2 regions of the Paeniglutamicibacter psychrophenolicus genome follow, and region 1 is predicted to be linked to the other one. Evidence: riboswitches for the same ligand, from Rfam matches in the RefSeq annotation. Region 1 holds a riboswitch; the other holds the start of a gene.
The links. A riboswitch is a leader RNA that binds a small molecule or an ion and turns the genes downstream of it on or off. The one in region 1 is predicted to bind S-adenosylmethionine.

Region 1 (5,274 bases):
TCATTCCTGGGGAAACGCTCGGTGAGCTACACGCGGAAGGTGAAGCTTCCGCGCGGCAGCGATTAGCTTCCGTGCGCGATCTGGCCCTTGGACCAGGCAACACATCCAGCCATGATTAGCCTCCAAATTTCGGATCATGGAAATTCAAGCTCATTCATTCCAAGTGAAGTGCATCACAGCAAGTAATGTCAACTTTTTATCGTGACGAGGTCGGGCATGTAGTGCGGGGATCGGTCCGCGGGCAAAATACACCAAGAACCCGGCGGAAACTACCCACATCAACGGATAAATCTTCCCATGGCGACCGGCCGCTGCATTCACCACAATCCAAGCGATAAACCGGCACCAATACCGTTGGCAATGGAGTAGGCCGGTGGCATGGTGATCAGCGTCAGGAAGGCCGGCATTGCCGTCACCCGCACACACATTGCGGTCAAGGCTGGCTCAATCTAGGCTAGAAATGCAGACCCCCCGACGCACGTTGGATATGGGGGTCTAGCTGTTTAATCGGCTAGATCTTTTGCGGTTCAGTGGAAGGTGCGCACGCATGATCCATTTGAAGTCACCGGGCACCAAAACAACGACGAGACCAGGCTGGGTCTGGACAACAGTCAGCTACCAAGCGCGCCAAGCGTGTGAACGAACTTTGCCTTCTTGGGCACCTGCCTTCGCGCAACGCAACGGCATGAGGCCTCAGCTTGAACTTGCTTCGGCGTAGGAACCCCGCCCGAGTCATTACCGCTTCGAGCAGGCGATGACTCGTCGAGGCAGAGCCGCAGCGAAGACCTGCGGGAGACCACCCGCCCCGAAGCCCATGTCAGGCGTTGAGCGCTTCGGGGAAGATCTGTCCGATGGGCGACTTCTTTTCGGCCTGGAATTCGTCCTCGGCACGGCCGTAGGCCCAGTAGGCGGACAACGACATGGCCCGGCGATCCACTCCGCGTTCGCCGTTGAGGTAGGCACGCAGCGACTTCATGGTCTCTCGCTCGCCGTGGGCAAAGACCTGGAGGGTGCCTTCGTGCCACTCGGCGTTGCGCACGGCTTCCTCGAGCTTGGTGTTTTCCGGGGTGAAGTAGCCGCCGCGGTGCAGCCAGTGCACGGTGATCCCTGCCGGCACATCCAGCTGGACCTCGTCCTCTGGTCCTGCGACCTCGAGGTAGATGTCCCCGACCATCTCCGGGGTCATGTCTTCGACGGCGGCGGAGATCGCCGGAAGCGCCGTCTCGTCGCCGATGAGCAGGTGCCTGTCGAATTCGGGGTTCGGCGTGTAGAGGCCGCCGGGGCTGGCGAAGCAGATCTGGTCGCCGATCTTGGCGTTCTGCGCCCACGGGCCGGCCAGTCCCTGGTCTCCGTGGATCACGAAGTCGATCTGCACGGTTTGGGCTTCGAGGTCCACGTGCCGCAGCGTGTAGGTGCGTCGGACCGGGAAGTCTTCAGGGGCCAGCTGTTCACGCAGGGCATCGAGGTCGTACGGGGGCACCAGGCCGAGCTCGGGCTTGGCGAAGAGGATCTTCACGTAGCGGTCGGAGACGGCCTTGTCCTGGAAGTTCACGAATCCTGGACCCCCGAAGGTCAGGCGCATCATGTGCCGGGACAGTTGCTCGGTGGCCAAAACCTCGAGGACAACCTGGGGCCGAACCGGACGTGCCGAACGCTGGATGCTCACCAATTACCGCCTTTGTGGATTAGGGAAGATAAGCCTAGCCTAATCGACCAAGCCCCCACTTAGCCAATGCCAACGTCATGAACCCGAGCCGCAAGGCCCCATGCAATCAACCGAAGGCCACGAAAAATTGCCGCTACTCCAGGTGTTGGCCCTGCCAGCTGCGCAGCCTCCAGCTCGATCCCGTCGCATCCTCCAGGGTCACCACACCGGTGTTGGCCAGCGGCACGGGGGAAAGCAGTGCAGAGTCGAAGTTGGCGCTCCGGGAGGCAAGCCAGGTCACCAGCATTGCCGCGTGGCTGACCACCACCAGCTTCCCGGTCCCGGCATTTCTGGCCCCCTCGATGACCGCGTCGAAGCGATCCAGTGCGGTGCGGGCGTCCTCGCCGCCGGGCACCCTGGCCGAAAGGTCGCCCGAGAGCCAGCGGAAGAACACGTCGCGGTAGGCCAGTTGGGCGTCGCGGTCGGTGCGCATTTCCAGTTCCCCGGCGGAGATCTCGGTAAGCCCGGCGTGCTCGGCCACTTCCAATCCGCGGGCTTGCGCCAGCGGACCGGCCGTCATCCTGGCCCGCAGCAACGTCGAGGAATACACCGCGTCGACGTCCCGCCCCTCGGCGCCCAACCGCTCCACCAGCGCCTGGGCCTGCGCAATCCCGGTCTCGTCCAGTGGTGCCCCGGGGGCAGCGGTGTCCAGTGCCTGCGCCACGTTCGAGGCGGTCTGCCCGTGGCGGATCAAGATCAGTCTCATACCATCACCCTAAATCGTCATCCCCGTTTTGGTACGATGAAACCAGCTTCACGAGATGCGCGCCAGCTTTAGGCTCCGACCAGGCGCGTACACCAACCCCATGCTTCACGGGTGGTTCGGATGACGAAGCGGTCCTTGGCGGCAACCGCCCCGGGGACAAGAGCACACGAAAGGCGCCGTCCCTTGCGCAACCAGTCATGCCCGTCCGAATCCTGTACGTCCTTCCACCCCGGCCACCGCACCAATCCGCGGGCGGTCAAGTCCCTGATGGCCCGACCCACGCTGTGGGCTCCGGCCGATGTGGAGGTCATGGTCTCCCCCGTCCAGGGGCTCACGCTGCACGTCTTTGCCGGCGGGACCCACCACCAGGTCTTCGCCCATGACCTTCCCGTGATCGCGCACCTGCTGCGCATCGCCCCGACCCGTCCCGAGGGCGTCTCGCTGGGCCGGGTGAATTTCCACAACAACGCGCTCGCGCTTCCGGCGGACCCGCGGCGCAGCGCCGGGCTGGGTTACTTTTCCTTCAGCACCGAGCCGCTTGAGCCGTGCAGCTTCGAGCGGGACGAGGCCCTGGCCCGGGACTTCGACGCGTTGACGGCCGAGCTGCAGCGCTCCTAGCGGAAGATCGGCTCGGCCGCGTAGCGGGCCATCGCTTCCTTGTTTTCCGCCGACAGCCGCAGCAGCCGCTGGGTCTCGACGGAAAAGAAAGCCAGGGTCGTGGCGGCACGAACGCACACCCCGCCGTCGACCGGATCGTGGAATTCGTAGCAGATGTCGAAGCTTGCTGCCTTGATGGCGCTGATCCACAGGTCCACGTGCGCCGGGACGTTGCGGTAATCCAGCGGCTTGACGTAGCGCACCCGGTGCTCGACCACCAGGATCTGGGTGTTTTCCGGGACCGCGGAGAACAGGTCGACCAGCGGCTCGATCCCGGGCTTGCCGGTGCCGCCGGGCACGCCGAAGCCGGCGATGCGCGCCTCTTCCATCATGCGGACCAGGTTCACGTTGTTGATGTGGCCGTACGCGTCCATGTCTCCCCAGCGCATGGGGACCTCGACGCGGAGCTTGGGTTCGTTCACTTGCCCGGCCCCTGCTCGGCGTCGGGGCTGATGAGGCCCAGCTCCTGAAGCTTTTCGGCGATGCGTGCCCCGTCGGACTCGTACACCCACGGCACCCCGGGAGTGGAGTTCAGGATCCCCTGGCTGCGTCCGCCGGCCAGCACGGCCTCCGAGGGGGTCAGCTGGCGGATCACGATCGCCGCGACGTGGTCGGGGTAGCGCCTGGCGAATTCGGCGTAGAGGTAGGGGTCGTGCTGGCCGTCGTCGCCGATCAACAGCCACTTCAGGTTCGGGAACTCATTGGCCAGGCGGCGCAGCTGGTCGGCCTTGTGCTGCATGCCCGAACGGAACCAGCCCCTGTCGGTGGGCCCCCAGTCGGTCAGCAGCAGCGGGCCCTGCGGGTAGAGGTTGCGCGAGAGGAAACGGGTGAGCGTCTGGGCAACGTTCCAGGCTCCCGTTGACAGATAGAAGGTGGGGGCGCCGGGCTTGTCACGCATCAGCTTCTCCATCATCACCGGCATCCCCGGGGTGGCGAGGCGGGCGTGCTCGGACAGGACGAAGGAGTTCCAGGCGGCCAGCAGCGGGCGCGGCAGTGCGGTGACCACGATGGTGTCGTCCACGTCGGAGAGCATCCCGAATTCGGCGGCCGCGTCGACCATCATGACCGGGGCGGCCACGGCCGCGGAACCATCGGTGTGCAAGGTGATCTCGTGCCAGCCCGGTGCCAGCGTGGCGGCGACCCTGACGTCGAGCACTCCCCCGCGGTCGGCCTGCACGGCAAAGCGTTCGCCGTTGATGTGCACCTCGAGCTGCCCGTGCGGGACGATCGGGGAGATGAAGTTCCGCCAGCCACGCACCCCGTCGGCGATGACCTTGGCGCGGTGGCGCCCCGCATCGAATGCGCCGGGCTTGGCCAGCACCAGCCGCGCAAAGATGCGCACCCAGCCGTTTTCCGGGTCCGAGAGCCCGTAGCCGGTGTAGGGCAGGACGGTGGGCACCAGGCCCCGTTCGCGGGCCCGTGTTGCGCGCAGTTCCAGGGCGCGGTCCTCGAAGCGTGCGGCAATGTGCCGGGCGCGTTCGGCTCCTGTTTCCTTGACCATGAAACCCAGTCTTTCACGAGCCGGGGGCAGGGAGTGGATCGAAAGGATGAATTGGGCCGCGTTGCCGGAAAGTTCACTTGCCGTTGTCAACTCTGGTATTTTTCTACGTTTCGTAGAATTATGAAGGCATGATGTTTGACCATGATGCAGATGAACCCGTGCTGGTGCTGACCGAAGAGCAGGCCTGGAGCTTGCTCGAGAGGACCTCCCACGGCCGCCTGGCCACCGCGGTGGGCGGCACCGTCGATATCTTCCCGCTGAACTTCGGCCTGGTGGGCAAGACCATATACATCCGCACGGCTCCAGGCGAAAAGCTTGCGGCCCTGACGGTGCACGATGCGGTGGCCTTCGAGGCCGACGGCATCCTCTCCGACGAGGCCTGGTCGGTGGTGGTCCACGGACACGCGCACCAGCTGCAGACCACCGCGGAGATCGAGGAGGCACGCAGCTCCGGGGTCTCGCCGTGGACGCCCACCATGAAGGAAGCCTGGGTCAAGATCGAGGTCGCCAACATCTCGGGTCGCCACTTCCGCCTCGGCACACAGCCCGAGAGCGACTAGCACCACGGCACCTTCCGACCGGAAACACCCGAGGAACGACCATGGTCGATGCGCGTGCACAAGCCGCACTGGCGCATGTGCGCGCCCTGTCCCGCGGTGGACAGATCGATCCAAACGCCAGTGTCACCATCCATTTCCATCCCGA
Region 2 (5,274 bases), 150 kb from region 1:
CCGCATGGAACAGCTCAATGGCGGTCTCGGTGGCCTTGCCGCCGCGGATATCCCAGTCATCAAGCCAGGAGCGCAGGTCCGTGCTGTGGATGGAGCGGACGTCGTGGCGCAGTCGGCCGCCGCGATCCAGCTCGCCCAGGATGGCGGGGATGCCGCCGGCGCGGTGCACATCCTCGACCAGGTAGTCGCCGTTGGGGGCAACCTTGGTCAGGCACGGGGTGCGGCGGGAAATCTCATCGATGTCATCGAGTGTGAAATCCAGCTCCGCTTCCTGGGCCGTGGCCAACAGGTGCAAGATGGTGTTCGAGGAGCCGCCCATGGCAATGTCCATGGTCATGGCGTTCTCGAACGCGGCACGGCCGGCGATGGCGCGCGGCAGCACCGAGGCGTCGTCGTCGAAGTAGTAGGACTTGGTGATTTCCACGATTGCGCGGCCGGCATCCTCGTAGAGATCCTTGCGTGCGGTGTGCGTTGCAAGCGTGGTGCCGTTGCCCGGAAGCGATAGGCCCAGGGCCTCGGTGAGGCAGTTCATCGAGTTCGCGGTGAACATGCCGGAGCAGGAACCGCAGGTGGGGCAGGCTGCTTCCTCGACGCTCAACAGGTCCTCGTCGGAGACCGCATCGTTCACGGCATCGGCAATGGCGGAGATCAGGTTCAGGCGCTTGCGCACGGTGCCGTCCACCAGGATCGCGGTGCCGCCTTCCATGGGGCCGCCGGAGACAAAGACGGTGGGGATGTTCAGGCGCATGGCGGCCATCATCATGCCGGGGGTGATCTTGTCGCAGTTGGAGATGCAGATCAGTGCATCGGCGCAGTGCGCGTTGACCATGTACTCGACCGAGTCGGCGATCAGATCGCGCGAGGGCAGCGAGTAGAGCATGCCGCTGTGGCCCATGGCGATCCCGTCGTCCACGGCGATGGTGTTGAACTCGCGCGGGATTCCCCCGGCCTCGATGATGGCGTCCGAGACGATGCGGCCCACCGGCTGGAGGTGGGTGTGTCCGGGGACGAATTCGGTGAAGCTGTTCGCAACGGCGATGATCGGCTTTCCGAAGTCGGAGCCCTTGACGCCGGCGGCTCGGAGCAGCGCGCGTGCTCCGACCATGTTGCGGCCGTGGGTGACTGTTCGTGAACGTAATTCAGGCATGATCCAAGTCAACCAGCACCGTCCACGCGGCGGAAGACGCTCCTAATACTAGTAGTGGCAGTGATAGATTTATGGTCATGAGTGTTGAACGCAGGCGGGAGCTGGGGCAGTTCCTGCGGGACAGGCGCGGCAACCTCGTCCGTGCGGAACTGGGGCTGCCGCCGATCGGGCGCAACCGCACGCTGGGACTGCGCCGGGAGGAGATCGCGGCCTTCGCCGCAGTCAGCGTCACCTGGTACACCTGGCTTGAACAGGGGCGGGACATCAACGCCTCCCGCCAGGTGCTCGAATCCATCGCCCGCGTGCTCACCCTGACCGCGGCCGAAACGGCGTACCTGCTGGCCATGGGCGGATACACGCCCGTCCCCTCCGCCGAGGTCATGGCCATCGAGCAGGCCCCGGACCACCTGCAGCGGCTGCTCGACGCCTTTGACTTCCCGGCGTTCGCCGTCGCCCCCGATTGGGGCATCGCCGGCTGGAACCGGGCCTACGCGGGCCTCTACACGCGCATAGCCGCGGTGGACCCGGAGGACCGGAACCTGCTCTGGCTGATTTTCACCGACCCGCACCTGCGCCAGATGCTGCCCGACTGGGAAGAAACCTCGCGGCACTTTGTCGCCGAGTTCCGTGCCGAGGCCGGCGCCCGCCTCGGATCGGCCGCCCACACGACACTGCTGAAGCGCCTGGGCGAAGCCAGCGGGCAATTCGCCAAGCTCTGGGCCGACCGCGGCGTGGAGCGCTTTGCCTCCCGGCAGCGCGTGTTCATGCATCCGGTTGCCGGTGAGCTGGTCTTCGAGCAGCACCGGCTGGTGCCCTCGGACGCCCCGGAACTGCACCTGGTGATGTACGTGCCGGTGCCCGGCACCCCGACCGCGGAGCGGATCCGCAAGCTCCTGGCGGACGAAACCGCCTGACGCTGCCCGGGCCAAGCCGAACCACCAGCCCAATCGCCGGGCACCCGTGTCGGGGATTGCCCCAAGCTTCCCGCCGCCGGCCATGGTTCGGTCGCCTCCGGCAGGAGGAAGCCGGCGGCTGGCGCGCACCCAATTGCGGCATGCCCGCGGCCATGTGCCGCCGCCCGGGGCCCCGGCAGCGTTCCGGCAGGCAGCGCCGCGGGACGTCACGGAAGCTTCATGGAAAACTCCTGGTCGTCACATCCGAGTCCCGAATCCTTGCAGGCCAAGGGAAGCAGTCCGATTGCCTCCCGTAACAATGTGACCCCGGGTGGCGATCGAAAATGACGCCGCTCGGTCATGTGAAGTGTTTTAACCGTTCGTGACAGCTTGGCCGGCAGACCCCTTGCATCCGTGGTTTCGGCTGGCCCAAGATGGATACATCAACCATCAAGAGCGGCTGAGAGATCTGGCTCGTTGACGCCGCAGCAACCATCATCCGATGGATTTTCCCCCTTTGCGGGGACTTTCCGTCGGCGAGGGTGCTAAGGCCAGAAGCGATGGAGCCGCTTTCAGCGTTCTCTCACATCGCCGCAGGAAACCCGTTGACGGGTGCCTGGGGCTTTTGTGGCGAACCTTGATGCCTCCCTCGTGTCGACGAGGAGTAATTTCAATGAGCATTGCACCGACAACAGCACCGCCGTCACTGTCCTACGAGCTGTACCCGCCGGTGAACCGCGATGCCTCCGAGGGTGTTTTCAACACCATCGCCGCACTGGAAACCACGGATCCCGACTACGTGTCGGTGACCTACTCGGGGTCCCCGGCCCGCCGCAACGCGTCCCTGGAACTGATCGAGCACCTCATCCAAAACACCCGGCTGCGTCCGCTGGCCCACCTGACCTGCGTGGGGGAGAGCCGCGAATCGCTGCAGAACCTGATTCGCCACTTCATCTCCCTCGGGGTCCGCGGCGTGCTGGCACTACGCGGGGATTTGCCCACCGACCCGCAGGAATGGCGCGGGGAATTCCCCTTCGCCCGCTACCTGATCGAACTGATCCGCGAGGTGGAGGCCGACCACTCTGCAGCACTGGCCGGCGGGCGGCTGGGCGTGGGCGTTGCCGCCTACCCCATCCAGCACCCCGAATCCCCGTCCTTCGAGCACGACGTGGAGGTGCTGCTGGCCAAGGAACGTTCCGGGGCCAACTACGCCATCACCCAGGTGTACTTCCAGCCCGAGGAGTACACCAACCTCGTGGAGTCATCCCGCCGGGCCGGGGTCACCATCCCGGTGATCCCCGGGGTCATCCCGCTGAACTCGCTGCCACGTTTGAACCGCCTGGCCAAGATGACCGGGGTGGCACCGGACCCGATCCTGGCCCACGCCCTGGAAACCGCAAGCTCGGAGGGCGAACGCCACCGCATCGGCGTGGACGCAGCCGTGAACCTGGCCCGCCGGGCCTTCGACGACGGGGCGCCGGGCGTGCACCTCTACACCTTCAACGACCACCGCGGCTCGCTCGACGTGATCGAGCAGCTCGAGCTGCCGCGGACCCGCGCCACCCTCACCAACTCCTGGGCCACCCGCGCAGCGGTCTGACCCACACCTTCTTCCCAACTTTCAAAAAACGTCAACAACACCAAGGAGATCCACCATGTCGAAGCCAACCTTCCCCGCCGCATCCGTCCTCGGCTACCCGCGCATCGGGCCGAACCGCGAACTGAAGAAGGCCCTTGAGGCCCACTGGGCCCGGAAGACCGACGAGGCCACGCTGCACGCCGCTGCCCTGCAGTTGCAGAAGGCCAACCTTTCCAAGCTTGCCGCCCTGGGCCTGAAGCCCGACGACGCCTCGCTGCCCGGCGACTTCGCCTACTACGACCAGGTCCTGGACGCCACGCTCGCGCTCTCGGCCCTGCCCACCCGCTTTGCCGACCTGGCCGATGCCAACGGCGCCATCGACACCGCCGCCTCCTTCATCCTGGCCCGCGGCGACGAATCCCGCGCCCCGCTGGAAATGACCAAGTGGTTCGACACCAACTACCACTACCTGGTCCCGGAAATCGGCGAAACCACCCCGATCAAGGCCAACGCCACGGTGCTTGTCGAAAACTTCAAGGCGCACGCCGCCAACGGCACCACCATCCGCCCCACCCTGGTCGGCCCGATCAGCTACCTGCTGCTGGCCAAGGCCGAGGACGGCGCAGCCGCCGGCTTCGACCCGCTGACCCGCATCGATGAGGTCGTGGCAGCCTACGCACAGATCCTCGCCGAGCTCGCCGCCGCCGGAGCACCGTGGGTGCAGCTGGACGAGCCGGGCCTGGTCACCGACCGTGGCGCCGAGCTGGCAGTTCCCGGCGCACTCGCCGAGACCGTCTACACCAAGCTCGCAGCCGCCACCGAACGACCGGCACTGCTGGTCACCTTCGGCTACGGCACCGCCGGGGAACCGACCCGCCCGGGTGCCACCCAGGGCCTGCTGGCCCGCGCCGGTGTCGAGGCCGTGCACGCCGACCTGGTCCGCGGTGCCCTCCCGACCGCCGAATTCCTCGGCGAGCTGGCCGGCTCCACCCTGGTGGCCGGAATCGTGGACTCGCGCAACATCTGGCGCAACAACCTCTCCGCCTCGCTGGACATCCTCAAGTCCCTGCGCACCGAGGTCGAAAAGGCCAACGGCGCCCTGGCCGTGGGCACCGCCACCTCGCTGCAGCACGTCCCGCACGATGTCGCCCTGGAAGCCAACCTTCCGGCCCACCTTCCCGAATGGCTCGCCTTCGCCAACCAGAAGGTCGCCGAGGTCATCACCCTGGCCAAGGGCCTTTCCGAGGGTGAATCGGCGATCGCCGCCGAGCTCTCGGCCGCCGAATCGGCCATCGCCCACCGAGCCGGCTTCGCCGGGACCACCGTCGCCGCGGTGCGCGAGCGCCTGGCCAACCTGACCACCGCCGACTTCTCCCGCTCGGATGCGCAGACCCGCAAGGAAGCACAGGAGGCGGCCCTGGCGCTGCCGCCGCTGCCGACCACCACCATCGGTTCCTTCCCGCAGACCACCGAGGTCCGCACCGCCCGCGCCGCCCACAAGGCCGGCACCCTGGACGACGCCGGCTACGAGGGCTTCCTCAAGGCGGAAATCACCCGCGTGGTCGAGCTGCAGGAAAAGCTGGGCCTGGACGTGCTGGTGCACGGCGAGGCCGAGCGCAACGACATGGTCCAGTACTTCGCCGAGAACTTCGACG

Region 2: another riboswitch for S-adenosylmethionine. It lies ahead of JOF46_RS20005 (methylenetetrahydrofolate reductase); the one in region 1 lies ahead of JOF46_RS20700 (hypothetical protein).

The regions. Positions count from the first base shown of each region.
Region 1 covers NZ_JAGIOE010000001.1:4,602,991-4,608,264, forward strand. The annotation lists partial or broken gene JOF46_RS22415 (NCS2 family permease) at 220-410, opposite strand; gene JOF46_RS20690 (siderophore-interacting protein) at 818-1,666, opposite strand; gene JOF46_RS20695 (histidine phosphatase family protein) at 1,800-2,411, opposite strand; SAM riboswitch class IV at 2,458-2,580, shown strand; gene JOF46_RS20700 (hypothetical protein) at 2,595-3,029, shown strand; gene JOF46_RS20705 (acyl-CoA thioesterase) at 3,026-3,457, opposite strand; gene JOF46_RS20710 (App1 family protein phosphatidate phosphatase) at 3,487-4,569, opposite strand; gene JOF46_RS20715 (pyridoxamine 5'-phosphate oxidase family protein) at 4,698-5,129, shown strand; gene JOF46_RS20720 (DUF3626 domain-containing protein) at 5,171-5,274, shown strand, end outside.
Region 2 covers NZ_JAGIOE010000001.1:4,453,535-4,458,808, reverse strand. The annotation lists gene ilvD (dihydroxy-acid dehydratase) at 1-1,147, opposite strand, end outside; gene JOF46_RS20010 (helix-turn-helix transcriptional regulator) at 1,225-2,061, shown strand; SAM riboswitch class I at 2,485-2,607, shown strand; gene JOF46_RS20005 (methylenetetrahydrofolate reductase) at 2,714-3,640, shown strand; gene metE (5-methyltetrahydropteroyltriglutamate--homocysteine S-methyltransferase) at 3,696-5,274, shown strand, end outside.